4 regions of the Streptomyces sp. NPDC053673 genome follow, and region 4 is predicted to be linked to each of the others. Evidence: riboswitches for the same ligand, from Rfam matches in the RefSeq annotation. Region 4 holds a riboswitch; each other region holds the start of a gene.

Region 1 (4,314 bases), on a different contig from region 4:
CCGAGGGCTTTCTGGTCGGCCTCGGCCTCGCCGTGCTGCCCGTCCCGCTGCTGATGGCGGCGTTCCGCTGGCTGGACCGCGTCGAGCCGGGCCCGTGGCGGAATCTCCTCTTCGCCTTCGCCTGGGGCGCCTGCGCGGCCGCCCTTGTCGCGATCATCGCGAACTCGTTCGCGACCCAGTGGATAGCCACCGCGACCGCCGATCCGTCGCACGCGGACACGATCGGCGCGACCGTCATCGCCCCGGTCGTGGAGGAGAGCGCCAAGGCGGCCGCCGTGCTGCTCCTCTTCCTCTTCCGCAGACGGGACTTCACCGGCATCGTCGACGGCGTCGTCGTCGCCGGTTTCACCGCGACCGGCTTCGCCTTCACCGAGAACATCCTGTATCTCGGCAACGCCTTCGGTGAGGACCAGGCGTTCGGCACGTCCGGCTTCGCGTCCGTCACCGCCGCGACCTTCTTCGTACGGATCGTGATGTCGCCGTTCGCGCATCCGCTGTTCACGGTGCTGACGGGCATCGGGTTCGGCCTCGCGGCGATCACCGCCCGGCGCCGGAGGTTCCGCAGGACCGTGTTGCCGCTGCTCGGCCTCACCCTCGCGATGGGCATGCACGCACTGTGGAACGGCTCGGCGAGGTTCGGCCCGTTCGGGTTCTACGCCGTGTACGCGGCATTCATGGTGCCGGCGTTCGGGCTGCTGACCTGGCTGGCGATCTGGACCCGGCAGCGCGAGCTGCGTACGGTCGCGGCCGAGCTGCCCGCGTACGCGGCGGCCGGCTGGCTCGCCCCTGCCGAACCGCTCGCCCTGTCCTCCATGCGAGCGCGCACGATGGCCCGCGACATGGCCGGCCGTACCCACGGCCCGGCGGCCGCCCGCGCCGTCTCCGAGTACGAGGCCTTCGCAACCTCGCTGGCCTTCCTGCGCCACCGGGCCCAGCGCGGCGCGGGGAGCCCGGACTTCGTCGCCCGCGAGCAGGAGCTGCTCCACCATCTCTGGCAACGCAGGAGCGTCGCCGGCCCGGCCCTCACATACGCGGCGCGTGCGACGGGCCGGGTGTGGCAGCCACCGCCGTATCTGGACTACGGCGACTACAACCCGTACCGGGGGTAGCGGAGAACGCGGATCGCCGCGGCCTCGCGGACCGCACCACGGCACAAAAAACCGGCAGCTCAGGCGTCGGGGGGGGTGCGCCAGAGCTGCCGGTGACTCGCGTGTGAACCGTGACCGACCAGAAGTACGGCCCTGTCCGGGCCCAGGCCCGGACAAGTCCTAGACGGAGAGGCCCTTGTCGCGCAGCCACGCCATCGGGTCGATGCCGTCGCCGCCCGGGGTGTGCACCTCCAGGTGCAGATGCGGTCCGGTGACATTGCCGGTCGCGCCGACGCGCCCGATGGTCTCGCCCGTGGCGACGGTCTGCCCCACGCCGACGGTCATCGACGACAGGTGGCAGTACCAGACCTCGGTGCCGTCCTCGAGCTCCAGCACGATGCGGTAGCCGTACGACCCGGACCAGCCCGCCGACTTGACGGTGCCTCCGTGCACGGCCTTCGCCGGCGTACCCGTGGGCGCCGCGAAGTCGAGGCCGGTGTGGTAGCCGGAGGACCACATCGAACCGGCCTGGCCGTAGGTCGAGGTGATCGTGTACGAGGACGTCGGGAGGGAGTAGCTCGCGGCGAGCTTGGCGAGCCGCTCGGCCTCCGCCTTGCGCGCGGCCTCCTCTTCGGCCAGCCGCTTCGCCTCGGCGGCCTCGGCGGCCGCTGCCTCGGCGGCCTCGGCCGCCGCGGTCTGCTGCGCCTTCGCCTCCGCCGCGGCCTTCTCGGCGGCGACCTTCTCCGCGGCTGCCTTCGCCTCTGCCTCGGCCTCGGCCTGCTGCTGCTCCGCCTGCTGGAGGATCCGGGCCCGCAGGGCCTCGCCCGCGTCACCGGCGCCCTGCCCGTCGTCCGCGGCCGTGTCGGCGACGGAGAAGGCGGTGAGCGGTGCGTCGTTCCGGTTCTCCGAGTCGGAGTCGTCCGAGGACATGAGGGAGCCCACGCCGGGAAGCGAATCCGCGTCCGGGAGGTGGTCCGTGATGGCGTCGGGGAGGGATATGGAGACCGGCGGCTTGTTCTGCGCGGTGGCCATGCCACCCGCGCCGACCGCGGCGATGACGCCGACTCCGAGAACGGTGGAGCTCCGCGCGAGTCCGTTGCGCTGCTTGACGACGCGATGCCTGCCACGGACCGAACGGACCGATTCCTCGGTCGGGTTCCATTCCTCCGCCCCGGTGGCCGGGGCCCACTCGTTGGTGGGGACCCACTCGCTGGTGGGAGGTTCCTGGAGGGCAGGCTCGTTGGACGCCACGGAGGCGTTCTCCTTTCCTTCCTTATCGCCTACCGGGTTAGCTGACGGGTTCGGAGCAGGAAGGTCTCCTACGAGCACTGCGAAGTGCCCGATTCACCCCAATAGGTGGTTCCCCGGTTCCCTTGCGGGATTCGGCGCGTGCGCACGGTGCCGTCTCTTGCGACGACTGTGACGACCGCGCTGCGTTATCGAACGTTAATAGACACGGGGGGCGGATTCCAAGCTCTTCCCATTGATCGTTAGCGACTTTGGCCTGGACTTTTCAGGCACAACAGCCCCGAATCGGGCGAGTTGACTGCCCCTCAATCCGGTCGGCCATTCTGACGGTGGGTCAAATGTTATGCGGAGGGCTGTCTTTCGATTACGTTCCGTGGCGCTGCATTCCTGGCGTTCCGTTCACGGAACCACCGGCATCGTCCTGCGCCGCTCCGGCTGCCGTTCCCCGGGACTGGCGACCGCCAGGAGCGCCATGTCGTCCGTCGCCCGGCCGCTCGTATGCCGCCGTACGTCGGCGACGACCGCGTCCAGCAGCTCCTCCGGTCCGGAAAAGACCCGGCCGCCCAGCCGCTCGCGCGGATCGTAGAAGACACCGTGCGCGTCACGCGCCTCGGTCAGCCCGTCCGTGTAGAGCAGGAGCGTGGCACCGGCCGCGTACGGGGTCTCGTACGACCGGTCCGGCGAGGCCCCCAGATCCCCCATGCCCAGCGGCAGCGCGATCTCGGGCGGCTCCAGCATGCCCAGCCCGCCGTCCGCGGTCAGCAGCAGCGGCGGGGGGTGGCCCCGGTTGAGGATCCGGACCACTCCGTCCTCGTGGGGGATCTCGGCGAGCACGGCGGTGGTGAAGCCCTCGAACGCGTCGAGCCCGGAACGCATGCCCTCCCGGGCGAGCGCCCGCTCCAGCCGCTGTGCCACCCTCTCCAGCGATGCCTCCTGCTCGGCGGCCTCCCGGAACGCCCCGAGGATCACGGCCACCGCTTCGACCGCGCCCAGTCCCTTTCCCCGTACGTCCCCGACGACCAGCCGCACCCCGTGCGGAGTGTCCTGCACGGCGAACAGGTCCCCGCCGATGAACGCGTCCGCCTGCGCCGCCTCGTACCGCGCGGCGATCTGCAGCCCGCCGATCCGGTCGGCCGGCGTGGGCAGCACGGCCCGCTGCGCGGCCTCCGCGATGACGCGCGCGGACGCGAGCCGCTGGCCGCTGCGGCGTACGACCTGATTGATGAAGAGAGCCAGCACGGAGACCGTGAACACGGTCAGCAGCTCCGTCACGGCCGGGATGTCGGAGGCCGTGCCGTTGTACGTATGCAGCCCGGCCACCGCCGCGACGGCGGCGACTCCCGTCAGCAGGGTGAACAGCGCTGAGAAGAAGGGGGCGGCGACCAGCGGTGCCGCGGCGAAGAGCGGCGACGCGGTGTACGACTCCGGGGTGCCCAGGTCGAAGAAGATCCCGCCCACGATCAGCAGGAAGGGCAGCACCCGGACCATCCTGCGGCCACCGTCCCGCCGCTGTCCGTTGTCGCCTTCTCGCTGCCCCACCAGTGGTCTCCTGCCAGGTCCGCCCAGGCTGCGGACGGTACCGCGCCCCATTCAGGCTGACCGGAGCCGCGCCGCTCGGCGACTCGCCATCGGCCATCCGGACCAGCCAGGACCAGCCAGGACCAGCCAGGACCGGCGAGGACAGGCCGGTATCCGTCAGGACCAGCCGGAACCAGTCCGGGCTGATCGGTCAACCAGGGGGCCCTCCCGGTGACCGGCTCCCGTCCGTCCGGCGGACGGGAGGCGCCTCAGTCGTCGCTGAGGTTGTGCTCCGCGTAGACCTTCATCGCGTCACGGACGAACACGGCCGTCCCCTCCCCGTGCCGGTCGTAGTTCGCCGTGAAGCGCGGGTCGGCGACGTACATCTCGCCGAGCCCGATGACGTACGACCTGGTCGGGGCGGTCGTCACCGACAGCCATTCGCACTGCCGCTGCGCGA
Region 2 (4,314 bases), on a different contig from region 4:
AGGGCGGTGCTCGTGTACGAGCCCGTCCAAGCAGCTGACGCCACCGAGGACAACGACGACGCAGAGGGAGCGGACCAGTGACCGACGCTGCCGTGACCATGGACTTCCATCCGCAGCCGCAGGCCGGCGAGGCCAAGCCGTGGACCTTCCCCGCTCCCGACCGCGGCACGCTCGACAACGGTCTGACCGTTCTGCGCTGCCACCGCCCCGGCCAGCAGGTCGTGGCGGTCGAGATCTTCCTCGACGCTCCCCTGGACGCCGAGCCGGAGGGTCTGGACGGCGTCGCGACGATCATGGCGCGGGCGCTCTCGGAGGGCACCGACAAGCACACGGCGGAGGAGTTCGCCGCGGAGCTGGAGCGGTGCGGCGCCACGCTCGACTCGCACGCCGACCACCCAGGCGTCCGGGTCTCCCTCGAGGTGCCGGTCTCCCGGCTCCCCAAGGCCCTCGGCCTGCTCGCCGAGGCGCTGCGCGCCCCGCTCTTCGCCGACAGCGAGGTCGAGCGGCTCGTACGCAACCGGCTGGACGAGATCCCGCACGAGACGGCGAACCCGGGCCGCCGCGCCGCCAAGGAGCTCTCGAAGGAGCTCTTCCCGGCCTCCTCGCGGATGTCGCGGCCCCGCCAGGGCATCGAGGAGACCGTCGAGCGGATCGACTCCGCCGCCGTCCGCGCCTTCTACGAGGCGCATGTCCGGCCCGCCGCGACCACCGCCGTGATCGTCGGTGACCTCTCCGGTGTCGATCTGGACGCCGTGCTCGCGGACACGATCGGCGACTGGACCGGTGACGCGGCCGAGAGCCGTCCCGTGCCGCCGATCACCGCCGACGACAACGGCCGCGTCGTCATCGTCGACCGCCCCGGCGCCGTCCAGACGCAGCTGCTGATCGGCCGGATCGGTCCGGACCGGCACGACCAGGTCTGGGCGGCCCAGGTCCTCGGCACGTACTGCCTGGGCGGCACCCTCACCTCGCGCCTGGACCGCGTCCTGCGCGAGGAGAAGGGATACACGTACGGAGTGCGTGCCTTCGGCCAGGTGCTGCGCTCCGGAGCCCCCACGTCCCCGGGAGGGGCCACGGGCGCCGCGATGCTGGCCATCAGCGGTTCCGTCGACACCCCGCACACCGGCCCGGCGCTGGACGACCTCTGGAAGGTGCTGCGCACCCTCGCCGCGGAGGGACTGACGGACGCGGAGCGCGATGTCGCCGTACAGAACCTGGTGGGCGTCGCCCCGCTGAAGTACGAGACGGCGGGATCCGTCGCGGGCACGCTCGCCGACCAGGTCGAGCAGCACCTCCCGGACGACTTCCAGACGCAGTTGTACGCGCGCCTGGCCGAGACCGGCACGGTCGAGGCGACGGCCGCGGCCGTCAGCGCCTTCCCGGTGGACCGGCTCGTCACGGTCCTCGTCGGGGACGCCGCCGAGATCGAGGAGCCGGTCAAGGCCCTCGGAATCGGTGAAGTGACCGTTGTCACGGGCTGATTGACCGCCGGGCGATCCGGCGGACCGGGAAGGCCCCGTTGGCCACACGCCAACGGGGCCTTCCCCTATGTCCGTTTTATTGGAGAGGCGGGGTGTCTGCCCTGTGGCGTGCACTACAAAACGGCGTGTCTGTTTGGTGATTGAACGAAGATCGGCTTAGCGTCTTTTGCGCTGTCCGCCAGTTGCACCAGCCGCACCCGCGGCATCGGTCAGCCATCGCCGAGTCCCCGTCGGGCGCGAGCCTGGGGAGCCGGGGACCCACACGTCCCCCTGGGGTGAATCGGACGCCTTCGCATCCGTGCGGAGGGGCCCGTAGGAGACCTTCCTGCTCCGAACCCGTCAGCTAACCCGGTAGGCGAGAAGGAAGGAAAGGATCAGCCACTACATGGCGTTCACCCGTGCCACCGGGAAGCATCGTGGTCCGAGCCGGCTGTCGCGCAAGAGCGCGGGTGTCGCATCGGTCGCGGCCCTCGCCACCACCGGCGTCATCGGAACCCTCGCCTCCCCGGCGCTCGCCGCCGACGCGGACAGCTCTCCCACCGAGGACACCGGCCTCACCCAGGCGATCGCCGTCGACGACTCGCTCGCCGAGCAGATCGACGCCCAGGCCGCCGCCCAGCAGGAGGAGGCCGCCCTCGCCGCCGCCCAGGCGAAGGCCGAGGCCGAGGCGAAGCGCAAGGCCGAGGCCCGCGCCAAGGAGGCCCGCGAGGCCCGTGAGCGCGCCGCCCGCGAGGCAGAGCGCAAGCGGCTGATGTCCTACAACCTCCCGGTCGCCGGCTCGTACGTCAGCACGAGCTACCACGCCGGCGGCGGGCAGTGGTCCTCCGGCAGCCACACCGGCGTCGACTTCCACGCCGCGTCCGGCACGCAGGTCGTCGCCGTCGGCATGGGCACGGTCGTGGAGGCCGGCTGGGGCGGTGCGTACGGCAACAACATCGTGATCCGGATGCACGACGGCACGTACACCCAGTACGGCCATCTCTCGTCCATCGGCGTCTCGGTCGGCCAGACCGTCACCCCGGGCCAGCAGATCGGCCTCTCCGGGTCGACCGGCAACTCGTCCGGCCCGCACCTCCACTTCGAGGCCCGCACGAGCCCCGACTACGGCTCGGACATCGACCCGGTCGCGTATCTGCGTTCGCACGGCGTCAGCGTATGACCCCTCGGACGACCCCTCGCGCATGACGAAGGCCCCGGCTCGGTACGGATCGAGCCGGGGCCTTCGGCGTATTCAGGCCAAAAGATATCCACGGATTCTCGTTTGCCATCCGAAATTCCGGCCCGCTGCAATAGAGTCACTGAACAGGCGTCGCTCGACTGGGTTTCGCGCGAATTAAGGCGGAGGTTCGGTATGCGCATTCCTGCGCGCTCGGTATGCACGGCGATCCGCGACGACATCGTCTCCGGTGTCTTCGAGCGCGGCAGCCGGCTCACCGAGGAGCAGCTGGCGCGCCGCTACGGCGTATCACGCGTCCCCGTGCGCGAGGCGCTGCGCACGCTGGAGTCGGAGGGCTTCGTCGTCACGCGCCGGCACGCGGGCGCGTGTGTCGCCGAGCCCACCGAGCAGGAGGCCGTCGACCTGCTGGAGATCAGGATGCTGCTGGAGCCGCTGGGCGCGGCGCGGGCCGCCCAGCGGCGCACGGAGGCCCATCTCAAGGTGCTGCGTGGCCTGGTCAGACTGGGCCAGGAGCGGGCCCGGCGGGGCCAGGGCGAGGATCTGCGCTCGCTCGGCGGGTGGTTCCACGAGACCCTCGCCCAGGCATCCGGCAGCCCCGGGCTCACCGCGCTTCTCACCCAGCTCCGGCACAAGATCGCCTGGATGTACTCCGTCGAGCCGCCCGCCCGGCCGGTCGAGTCCTGGGCCGAGCACGGCGCGATCGTGGACGCGGTGGCGCGCGGCGACGCCGAGCGGGCCCGGGCGCTCACCTCGATGCACGCCGAGCGGGCCACGAGCGCGCACCGGTTGCGCATCCCGGTGGGCGTGAGGGCTTCGCAACACTCTGTAAACACGACAGGCGACGGAAATTAACAAAAGCGCCGTATACAAAGAGCAGCTATTTATGGGTGGCCTGTTCTTCGCTGCCCTGGTGACGGATGCGCGGATAAACGAAGAAGCCGCGGCCCGATAATTCAGGGCCGCGGCTCCGCCGCGAATTCGAGGGGGACTCAGACGGTCTCGGGGAGCTCCTCGAGACCCTCGGCGACCAGCTTCGCCAGACGGTCGAGGGCGGCGTCCGCGCCGTCCGCGTCCGAGGCGAGCACGATCTCCTCGCCGCCCTGCGCGCCCAGGCCCAGCACGGCGAGCATCGAGGCGGCGTTGACCGGTGCACCGTCGGCCTTGGCGATCGTCACCGGGACGCCGGAGGCCGTGGCGGCACGAACGAAGATGGAGGCGGGGCGGGCGTGCAGGCCCTCGGCCCAGCCGACATTGACGCGGCGCTCAGCCATGGTGTTGCCCTTCGAAGTCTCAGCGGTTGTCTAGACCAGTCTCTCATGGGTTGCGGAGTGCTCCCGAACCGGCCTCCGGTCCGGGTGCGCCCGCCGGCCGGCCCTCTGGGGGTGCCCCCAGCCTGCCCCGGCGCATCCGGGTTCGCGACCGGTGTCCTGGCCGTACTCTTGCCCCATGCAGACCCCGTCGGATCACGCGTACCCCGACCACTGGGAAGCCGACGTGGTGCTGCGTGACGGTGGCACCGCGCGCATCAGGCCCATCACCACCGAGGATGCCGAGCGGCTCGTCAGCTTCTACGAGCAGGTCTCGGACGAGTCGAAGTACTACCGCTTCTTCGCGCCCTACCCGCGGCTCTCCGCGAAGGACGTGCACCGGTTCACT
Region 3 (4,314 bases), on a different contig from region 4:
TCGGTGAAGAAGATGCGCGGCTATCTGGCCGAGCTGATCCACCGCAAGCGCGAAGGCCTTCGGCAAGAAGGGGCTGACGATCTGATCTCGGGGCTCATCAAGGCGTCCGACCACGGCGAGCACCTCACCGAGAACGAGGCCGCCGCCATGGCCTTCATCCTCCTCTTCGCCGGGTTCGAGACCACCGTCAATCTGATCGGTAACGGCGTGTATGCCCTGCTTCGTAACCCGGAGCAGCGCCACCGTCTCCAGGCCTCCCTCGCGGCCGGCGAGAGCGGGCTGCTCGCCACCGGGGTCGAGGAGCTGCTCCGGTACGACGGGCCCGTCGAGCTCGCCACCTGGCGGTTCGCGACCGAACCGCTCACTCTCGGCGGGCAGCGCATCGCCGCGGGCGACCCCGTCCTCGTCGTCCTCGCCTCCGCCGACCGTGACCCCGACCGGTTCCCCGATGCCGACACGCTCGATCTGGGCCGCCGGGACAATCAGCACCTCGGGTACGGACACGGCATCCACTACTGCCTCGGCGCGCCGCTCGCGCGTCTGGAGGGGCAGACCGCGCTCGCGACGCTGCTGGCGCGACTGCCCGACTTGCGGCTTGCAGTCGATCCTTCCGAATTGCGGTGGCGTGGCGGGCTCATTATGCGTGGATTGCGCACTCTGCCCGTTGAGTTCACGCCCCCGCGGAGCCCGCACTGAACTGACGCTCCGTCAGGACTGTGACTTTTACGTGATCTCCGCTGCATCGACTTGTGACTGACGCGCGAGTGCGGCTACGTTCACCCCGACTCGGGGTCTTCGCTGATTCAACCGACTCGGCGGACTCAGGAGTTTTCTGTTGTCACACGGAAGGCACACCGCATGCGCTCCGGGAACGGTCGACACCGCCGCCCCCGTCAGGCCCCCGCTCTCATCGTCGCGGCAGGGGTGACCGGATCGGCCATCGCCATCCCGCTGCTCGGTGCGGGCTCCGCCTCCGCCGCCGACTCCACCACCTGGAACCGCGTCGCCGACTGCGAGAGCGGCGGCATGTGGAGCGCCGACCTCGGCAACGGCTACTACGGCGGCCTGCAGCTCACCCAGGAGACCTGGGAGGCCTACGGCGGCACGGCGTACGCGCCGCGCGCCGACCTCGCCAGCCGCGCCCAGCAGATCTCGGTCGCCGAGATGGTGTTCGCCGCCCAGGGGCCGGCGGCCTGGCCGAACTGCTCGGAGATCGCCGGTCTCGTGCAGGACGGTACCGAGCCCGGGAACGGCGCCGCTTCCACTCCCGCCGCACAGGGTGGGGGCGCCAAGAGCCCGTCGTTCGGTGACGGGGCGGACGTGGCGCCCGAGCCGGACGCCGACGCCGACGCCAAGCCTTCAGCCCCGACCTCGTCCGCCCCGGACGCCGAGCCGTCCACCCCGACTGCCCAGCCGTCCGTCCCGGCCGGCTCCGCGAGCGGTTCCGGCAAGGACCCGGACGCGGCGGGCGATGGTGACGCCGCCGCTGGCGCCGGCACGGACACCGGCTCCGGCAAGCATCGCGGCGCCCCCGCCGACAACGAGGACGAGGCAGACAATTCGGGCGATGAGCGCGAATACGGTCGTCATGCCTCACGAGGTGACGGATCGGCACGAGAGGGTGCCGCTACGGGAGATGGGTACACCGTCCTCCCCGGCGACAGCCTGTCGTCGATCGCGGACGCGGAAAAGGTGCCCGGCGGCTGGCCCGCGCTCTACGAGGCGAACCGAGAGGTCGTCGGCTCCGACGCCGACCTCATCCTGCCTGGCCAGAGCCTCGATCTGGGTCTGGATCAGGGGCAGTTGAAGAAGTAATTCGCTGCCTTATGTCCGGTTCTGTGCAAGTGAGACATGAGTCTCTTCCTGTCAACTGGTGTGTCTTGTCGGTCAACTCCGGTCATCACGCCTCTCACCTGCAAAAACGGACATCTCTACGAGTCAAATAAGCCTGTTTTCTCCCCGATGTTCGTCTTTGAACATCGGGGAGAAGTGCGTTTACGGTCTGGACTGCTCGCCATCGCGGGCCCCGACGACCGCACGCCGAATCCTGCCGGCGGACGACGGGAACAGTCGACGCGCAAGCGCCGAAGGCAGGAGCGGGGGACCCAAGGTAAGTGCCGGACCGGCCCGATGAGGGAGGGAACGGCTTGGGGTGAAGCCGCGCGCAAGTCGCGTGGCCGGGCAACTCACTTGGCCCGAACCCGACAGCTCACCTCGTAGGCGTCGGTGAGGGGAAAACTCCATGCTGCTTTCCGGCAAGGGCAAGCACCGTCGCCCGACCGTCTTCCGGCGGTCCGCCCGTATCGCCTCGCTCGCCGGTGTCACCGGTGTCGCGATCGCCGCTCCGCTGATCGCCACCGGCACCGCGTCCGCCGCCACCGCCTCCGAGTGGGACACCGTCGCCCAGTGCGAGTCCGGCGGCAACTGGTCCATCAACACCGGCAACGGCTTCTACGGCGGCCTGCAGTTCTCGGCCTCCACCTGGGCCGCGTACGGCGGCACCGCCTACGCCGCCACCGCCGACCAGGCGTCGAAGGCCCAGCAGATCGAGATCGCCGAGAAGGTCCTGGCGGGCCAGGGCAAGGGTGCCTGGCCGAACTGCGGCGTGGGCCTGTCCAACGCCGCGTACACCGGTTCCGCCCCGGCTGCCCCGGCCGCCCCCAAGGCCGAGACCCCCGCCCCGAAGCGCGCCGAGGTCCCGACCACCCGCTCCGAGCGCTCCGCCGCCCCGGCCCCCGCGAAGGGCTTCAAGAAGGGCGACGGCGAGTACACGGTCAAGGCCGGCGACACCCTCAGCAAGATCGCCGAGACCAAGAAGGTCAAGGGCGGCTGGAAGAAGCTGTTCGACCTGAACAAGGACGTCATCGCCGACGCGGACGTCATTCACCCGGGCCAGAAGCTCCACCTGAGCTGACGACCCGGACCCGGGGCCGGCCCCGGTCCGGGATTCCCCCGACCCGGACCGGGCGCTCCGTAGTCCTCGACGGACTTCCGTAGTCCCCTACGGGTACCCGTAGCCCGGTGGACCCGGTGGACCCGGTGGACCCGGTGGACCCGGTGGACCCGGTGGACCCGGCGGACCACCGGTCGTACGCACCCCCGTCCCCCCGCTCCCAGCCCCCGTCCCCAAGCTCCCCGGCCCGGCGCGCCTTCCCCCCGTACACGCCGGGCCGGGGTTTCTGTCTGTTTCGTGCCCTTTTTCGTCCCATGGGGCGGGCACCGGCTGGCCGATGCCCGCGAGCCGGATAGGCTCGTGTCGCAAGGCCAAAGCGACCCTGCACCGACCTGCGCTGCACCTGCTTCGCATACGTCACATTCAGCGTCACATCCCAGAAGGAGATGCTCGTGCCGTCCATCGACGTCGTCGTAGCCCGGGAAATCCTGGACTCCCGAGGCAACCCCACGGTCGAGGTCGAGGTCGGCCTCGACGACGGCAGCACCGGCCGTGCTGCCGTCCCGTCCGGTGCGTCCACCGGTGCGTTCGAGGCCCTCGAGCTCCGCGACGGTGACCAGAACCGTTACCAGGGCAAGGGTGTCGAGAAGGCCGTCCTCGCCGTCATCGAGCAGATCGGCCCGGAGCTCGTCGGGTACGACGCCACCGAGCAGCGTCTGATCGACCAGGCGATGTTCGACCTGGACGCCACCCCGGACAAGTCCTCCCTCGGCGCCAACGCCATCCTCGGTGTCTCACTCGCCGTCGCGCACGCCGCTTCCGAGGCCTCCGACCTTCCGCTCTTCCGCTACCTGGGCGGCCCCAACGCGCACCTGCTCCCGGTGCCGATGATGAACATCCTGAACGGCGGCTCGCACGCCGACTCCAACGTGGACATCCAGGAGTTCATGATCGCCCCGATTGGCGCGGAGTCCTTCTCCGAGGCCCTGCGCTGGGGCACCGAGGTCTACCACACCCTCAAGAAGGTCCTGAAGGAAAAGGGCCTGTCCACCGGCCTCGGCGACGAGGGCGGCTTCGCCCCGAACCTCGGCTCCAACCGTGAGGCCCTCGACCTCATCCTCGAGGCCGTCAAGCAGGCCGGCTACGCGCCCGGCAAGGACATCGCGCTCGCGCTTGACGTCGCCGCCTCCGAGTTCTACAAGGACGGCAACTACGAGTTCGAGGGCAAGTCGCGCTCGGCTGCCGAGATGACCGAGTACTACGCGGAGCTCGTCGCCGCGTACCCGCTCGTCTCCATCGAGGACCCGCTCTTCGAGGACGACTGGGACGGCTGGAAGACCATCACCGACAAGCTCGGCTCCAAGGTGCAGCTGGTCGGCGACGACCTGTTCGTCACCAACCCCGAGCGCCTCGCCCGCGGC
Region 4 (4,314 bases):
CTCGCGCTGGTCTACGTCAAGCGGGACGAGGAGAAGGTGGACAAGGGGGTGTTCGCGACGGTGGGCGCGCTGACGCTGGCGAACATCTTCATTGCGACGCTGTGGACGTGATGCGCCCGGGGGCCCGGGGGCCCGGGGGATTCCGGGCGACCCGGGGGTTCCGGGGTCCGCGCCGGTCGGCCGAGCCCGAGCCGCTCATGCCGCAACTCCCCTTGGCCAATGGCCGGTTGCGGCGTGAGTCCCGCACCGGGCGGCGGCTTCCACCGGCGCTACTTCCGTAAGCGCGACTTCCGCAAGCCGGGCTTCCGCAAGCCGGGCTTCCGCAAGCCCGGCTTCCGCAAGTCTGCTCGGCACGCCCTCTAGGCGGGGCGGACGCTCCCGTAGATCGGCATGTAGTAGATCGACTCCTCGCGGACGTTCGTGCCCGGCTTCGGGGCGTGGATCATCATGCCGTCGCCGATGTAGATGCCGACGTGGCTGATGTCGTCGTAGAAGAAGACCAGATCACCCGGGAGGAGATCGTTCGTCGCCACCCGCTGTCCGACCTCCACCTGGTCCCAGGTGGTCCGGGGCAGATCGACGCCGGCCGCCTTCCAGGCGGCCTGGGTGAGCCCGGAGCAGTCGTACGAACTGGGGCCGGTCGCGCCCCAGACGTACGGCTTGCCGATCTGGGCGCGGGCGAAGGAGAGGACCTTCTCGGCCTTGGCCGCGTACGAGTCGGGGGCGGTGCCGGTACCCGTGCCCGTGCCCGTGCCGGTACCCGTGTCCGTGCCGGTACCCGTGTCCTGGTTCTGCGCCTGCTCCTGCTGCGCGCGCTCCTGGCGCAGCCGCTCCGCCTCCGCCTCGGCTTCCGCCTTGGCCTGTGCCTCGGCCTTGCGGCGGGCCTCTTCCTCCCGCTGCCGCTCCAGCGCCTCGAGCCGCGCCTTCTCCTCGGCGGTCAGCTCGGACAGCAGCGCCCGCGCCTCGGCGAGCTTCTTCTGGACGGTCTGCTTGCTCTCACGCAGCGTCTGCTGCGAAGCGGTCAGCGACTCCAGGCTCTTGGTCGCCCGCGCGCGCTGCTTCGCCGCCGCGGCCTGCTGGGTCTCGAAGTCGGCGATGGCGCTGCGCTGCTGGTCGGTCAGCCGGTCCATCAGCTGCGTCTGGTCGAAGTACGCCTGCGGGCTGTCGGCGAAAAGCAGCGCGGCGGTCGGGGCCACCGCACCCGTACGGTACTGGGCGGCCGCGTACGAACCGAGGGCCCGGCGGGACTCGTTGAGGGAGTCCGTGCGCTTGGCGACGTCGTCGAGGATCGTGTCCACCGCGCGGCGCTGCTTCTCGGTGGCCTCCTGCGCCCGGTTGTAGTCCTGGGTCGCGGAGCCCGCCTGCCGGTACAGGTCGTCGACCTTCTTCTGGACCTCTTCGATGCTCGGCTTCGGTTCGGCTGTCGCGTTCTGGGTCGAGAGCAGCGTCACGCCCGCGAGGGCGGCCGTCGTGAACCCGACGGCGGATGAATTCGTACGAGTGCGGCTGCGCGGCTTGCGATGCGACGCCAAGGCCGGCATCTCCTTCCGTGGACCGCCTACCGGGTTAGCTGTCGGGTTCGGACGGAACGGAAGGCTGTCCTACGGGCCGAGTGGAGTGCGGCCCGATTCACCCCAGTTGTACATGTCTGGTGGGTCCCCGGTTCCGAACTCCCCTGCGGGAGGCCGGATTCGGCGCAGGCTGCCCGATTGGCGTAGGTCGCCGTTGGCAGTACGGGCCGCCTGGGCGAGCAGGCTAGCCAAACTGTGGTGCTGCTGTGAAGGACGATGTTCGATATGCCCGATACATTTCCGTGACCTTGGCGTGTCGTGGCCGAGACGTGACAGTATGTGATCGGTTCCTGTGTGCGCTCCGGCACGGTGCGTGCTGCTGCTCGGGCACGGTCCCTGCTTCTGCTCGGGCAGCGAGAGGCGTTGCGCTCGGGCAAGAAGAGGCGTTCCGCTCCGGCACGGTGAGTGTGGTGAAGGCGGCGGCGGGCTGTCAGTGGGGCGGCCTAGACTCATAGAGCGATGAGCAGCCTCTTTGATGACAGCTTCCTGGCGGACCTCCAGCGCACCTCGGCCCCGGAGGAGCACCCGCCGCCCGAGCCCGACGAGCACGACGAGCACCCGCCCCACGAGGAGGTCCCGCACGACCTCTTCGAGGGCGCTTTCGACGCGCCTCCGGCCCGCGACGCGTACTACCGGGACGGGGCGCCGCGCCCCGCCGTGGACCCGGCCGCGCTGCTCGAGGGGCTGAACGAGCAGCAGCGTGCCGCCGTCGTGCACCAGGGCTCGCCGCTGCTCATCGTCGCCGGTGCCGGCTCGGGCAAGACCCGGGTGCTGACCCACCGGATCGCCCATCTGCTGGCGACCCGCCATGTGCACCCCGGCCAGATACTGGCGATCACGTTCACGAACAAGGCCGCGGGCGAGATGAAGGAGCGCGTGGAGCACCTCGTCGGCCCGCGCGCCAACGCCATGTGGGTCTCCACCTTCCACAGCGCCTGCGTCCGCATCCTGCGCCGCGAGAGCAAGAAGCTCGGCTTCACGTCGTCGTTCTCGATCTACGACGCCGCCGACTCCAAGCGGCTGATGGCCCTGGTCTGCCGTGATCTGGACCTCGACCCGAAGCGCTACCCGCCGAAGTCCTTCAGCGCCAAGATCTCGAACCTGAAGAACGAGCTGATCGACGAGGAGACCTTCGCCGACCAGGCCGCCGACGGTTTCGAGAAGACGCTGGCCGAGGCCTACCGGATGTACCAGGCGCGGCTGCGCGAGGCCAACGCGCTGGACTTCGACGACATCATCATGACCACCGTCCATCTGCTCCAGGCGTTCCCGGACGTCGCCGAGCACTACCGGCGCCGGTTCCGCCATGTCCTCGTCGACGAGTACCAGGACACCAACCACGCCCAGTACACGCTGGTCCGCGAGCTGGTCGGGACGGGGTACGAGGACCTGGAGCCGGCCGAGCTGTGCGTCGTGGGCGACGCCGACCAGTCGATCTACGCCTTCCGCGGTGCCACGATCCGTAACATCCTCCAGTTCGAGGAGGACTACCCGGACGCGACGACGATCCTGCTCGAGCAGAACTACCGCTCGACCCAGACGATTCTCTCCGCGGCCAACGCCGTCATCGAGCGCAACGAGAGCCGCCGCCCCAAGAACCTGTGGACGAATGCGGGCGCGGGCGCGCAGATCACCGGCTATGTCGCCGACACCGAGCACGACGAGGCCCAGTTCGTCGCCGACGAGATCGACCGGCTGACGGACGCGGGCAGTGCCAAGGCCGGCGATGTAGCGGTCTTCTACCGGACGAACGCGCAGTCCCGTGTCTTCGAAGAGATCTTCATCCGCGTCGGCCTGCCCTACAAGGTCGTCGGCGGCGTGCGCTTCTACGAGCGCAAGGAGGTCCGGGACGTGCTGGCGTACCTGCGGGTGCTGGCCAACCCGGAGGACAACGTCCCGCTGCGCCGGATCCTGAATGTGCCCAAGCGCGGCATCGGCGACCGGGCGGAGGCGATGATCGACTCCCTGGCGCTCAGGGAGAAGATCACCTTCCCGCAGGCGCTGCGCCGCGTCGACGAGGCGTACGGCATGGCGGCCCGCTCCGCCAATGCCGTCAAGCGCTTCAACGTACTGATGGAGGAGCTCGGGACGATCGTCGAATCGGGCGCCGGCCCGGCGACGGTTCTGGAGGCCGTCCTCGAACGGACCGGTTACCTGGCCGAGTTGCAGGCCTCGACCGACCCGCAGGACGAGACCCGTATCGAGAACCTGCAGGAGCTGGCGGCGGTCGCCCTCGAATTCGAGCAGGAGCGCGCGGAGCCCGGCGGGCGGGAAGGGGCGGCTGCGGGCACGCTGGCCGAGTTCCTGGAGCAGGTCGCGCTCGTCGCCGACTCCGACCAGATCCCCGACGAGGACGAGGAAGGCACCGGTGTCATCACGCTGATGACGCTGCACACGGCGAAGGGCCTGGAGTTCCCGGTCGTGTTCCTCACCGGCATGGAGGACGGCGTCTTCCCGCACATGCGCGCGCTCGGCCAGACGAAGGAGCTGGAGGAGGAGCGCCGCCTCGCGTACGTGGGCATCACACGCGCCCGCGAGCGGCTCTATCTGACGCGGTCGTCGATGCGGAGCGCCTGGGGCCAGCCCGCGTACAACCCGCCGTCGCGGTTCCTGGAGGAGATCCCGGACGCGCATCTGCAGTGGAAGCGCACCGGCCCCATGGCGGCGCCCGCCGGCCCGACGTCCGGGATCACGTCTTCGCTCTCGTCGTCCCGGTCGCGCTCCGGCCCTTCGGGCTTCGCCA

The links. Region 4 has a riboswitch for cyclic di-AMP ahead of ACZ6ZQ_RS28105 (C40 family peptidase). Riboswitches for the same ligand answer to the same signal wherever they lie in the genome.
Region 1: another riboswitch for cyclic di-AMP. It lies ahead of ACZ6ZQ_RS09505 (M23 family metallopeptidase); the one in region 4 lies ahead of ACZ6ZQ_RS28105 (C40 family peptidase).
Region 2: another riboswitch for cyclic di-AMP. It lies ahead of ACZ6ZQ_RS32400 (M23 family metallopeptidase); the one in region 4 lies ahead of ACZ6ZQ_RS28105 (C40 family peptidase).
Region 3: another riboswitch for cyclic di-AMP. It lies ahead of ACZ6ZQ_RS05755 (transglycosylase family protein); the one in region 4 lies ahead of ACZ6ZQ_RS28105 (C40 family peptidase).

The regions. Positions count from the first base shown of each region.
Region 1 covers NZ_JBVJKN010000005.1:21,149-25,462, forward strand. The annotation lists gene ACZ6ZQ_RS09500 (PrsW family intramembrane metalloprotease) at 1-1,109, shown strand, start outside; gene ACZ6ZQ_RS09505 (M23 family metallopeptidase) at 1,269-2,339, opposite strand; cyclic di-AMP (ydaO/yuaA leader) riboswitch at 2,351-2,486, opposite strand; gene ACZ6ZQ_RS09510 (PP2C family protein-serine/threonine phosphatase) at 2,736-3,824, opposite strand; gene ACZ6ZQ_RS09515 (MerR family transcriptional regulator) at 4,124-4,314, opposite strand, start outside.
Region 2 covers NZ_JBVJKN010000035.1:12,985-17,298, forward strand. The annotation lists gene ACZ6ZQ_RS32390 (M16 family metallopeptidase) at 1-81, shown strand, start outside; gene ACZ6ZQ_RS32395 (M16 family metallopeptidase) at 99-1,481, shown strand; cyclic di-AMP (ydaO/yuaA leader) riboswitch at 1,689-1,853, shown strand; gene ACZ6ZQ_RS32400 (M23 family metallopeptidase) at 1,867-2,640, shown strand; gene ACZ6ZQ_RS32405 (GntR family transcriptional regulator) at 2,833-3,510, shown strand; gene ACZ6ZQ_RS32410 (HPr family phosphocarrier protein) at 3,648-3,929, opposite strand; gene ACZ6ZQ_RS32415 (bifunctional acetate--CoA ligase family protein/GNAT family N-acetyltransferase) at 4,105-4,314, shown strand, end outside.
Region 3 covers NZ_JBVJKN010000002.1:558,968-563,281, forward strand. The annotation lists gene ACZ6ZQ_RS05745 (cytochrome P450 family protein) at 1-696, shown strand, start outside; gene ACZ6ZQ_RS05750 (transglycosylase family protein) at 925-1,815, shown strand; cyclic di-AMP (ydaO/yuaA leader) riboswitch at 2,073-2,238, shown strand; gene ACZ6ZQ_RS05755 (transglycosylase family protein) at 2,243-2,914, shown strand; gene eno (phosphopyruvate hydratase) at 3,346-4,314, shown strand, end outside.
Region 4 covers NZ_JBVJKN010000024.1:49,465-53,778, reverse strand. The annotation lists gene ACZ6ZQ_RS28115 (hypothetical protein) at 1-111, shown strand, start outside; gene ACZ6ZQ_RS28110 (hypothetical protein) at 235-363, shown strand; gene ACZ6ZQ_RS28105 (C40 family peptidase) at 360-1,541, opposite strand; cyclic di-AMP (ydaO/yuaA leader) riboswitch at 1,540-1,707, opposite strand; gene pcrA (DNA helicase PcrA) at 2,031-4,314, shown strand, end outside.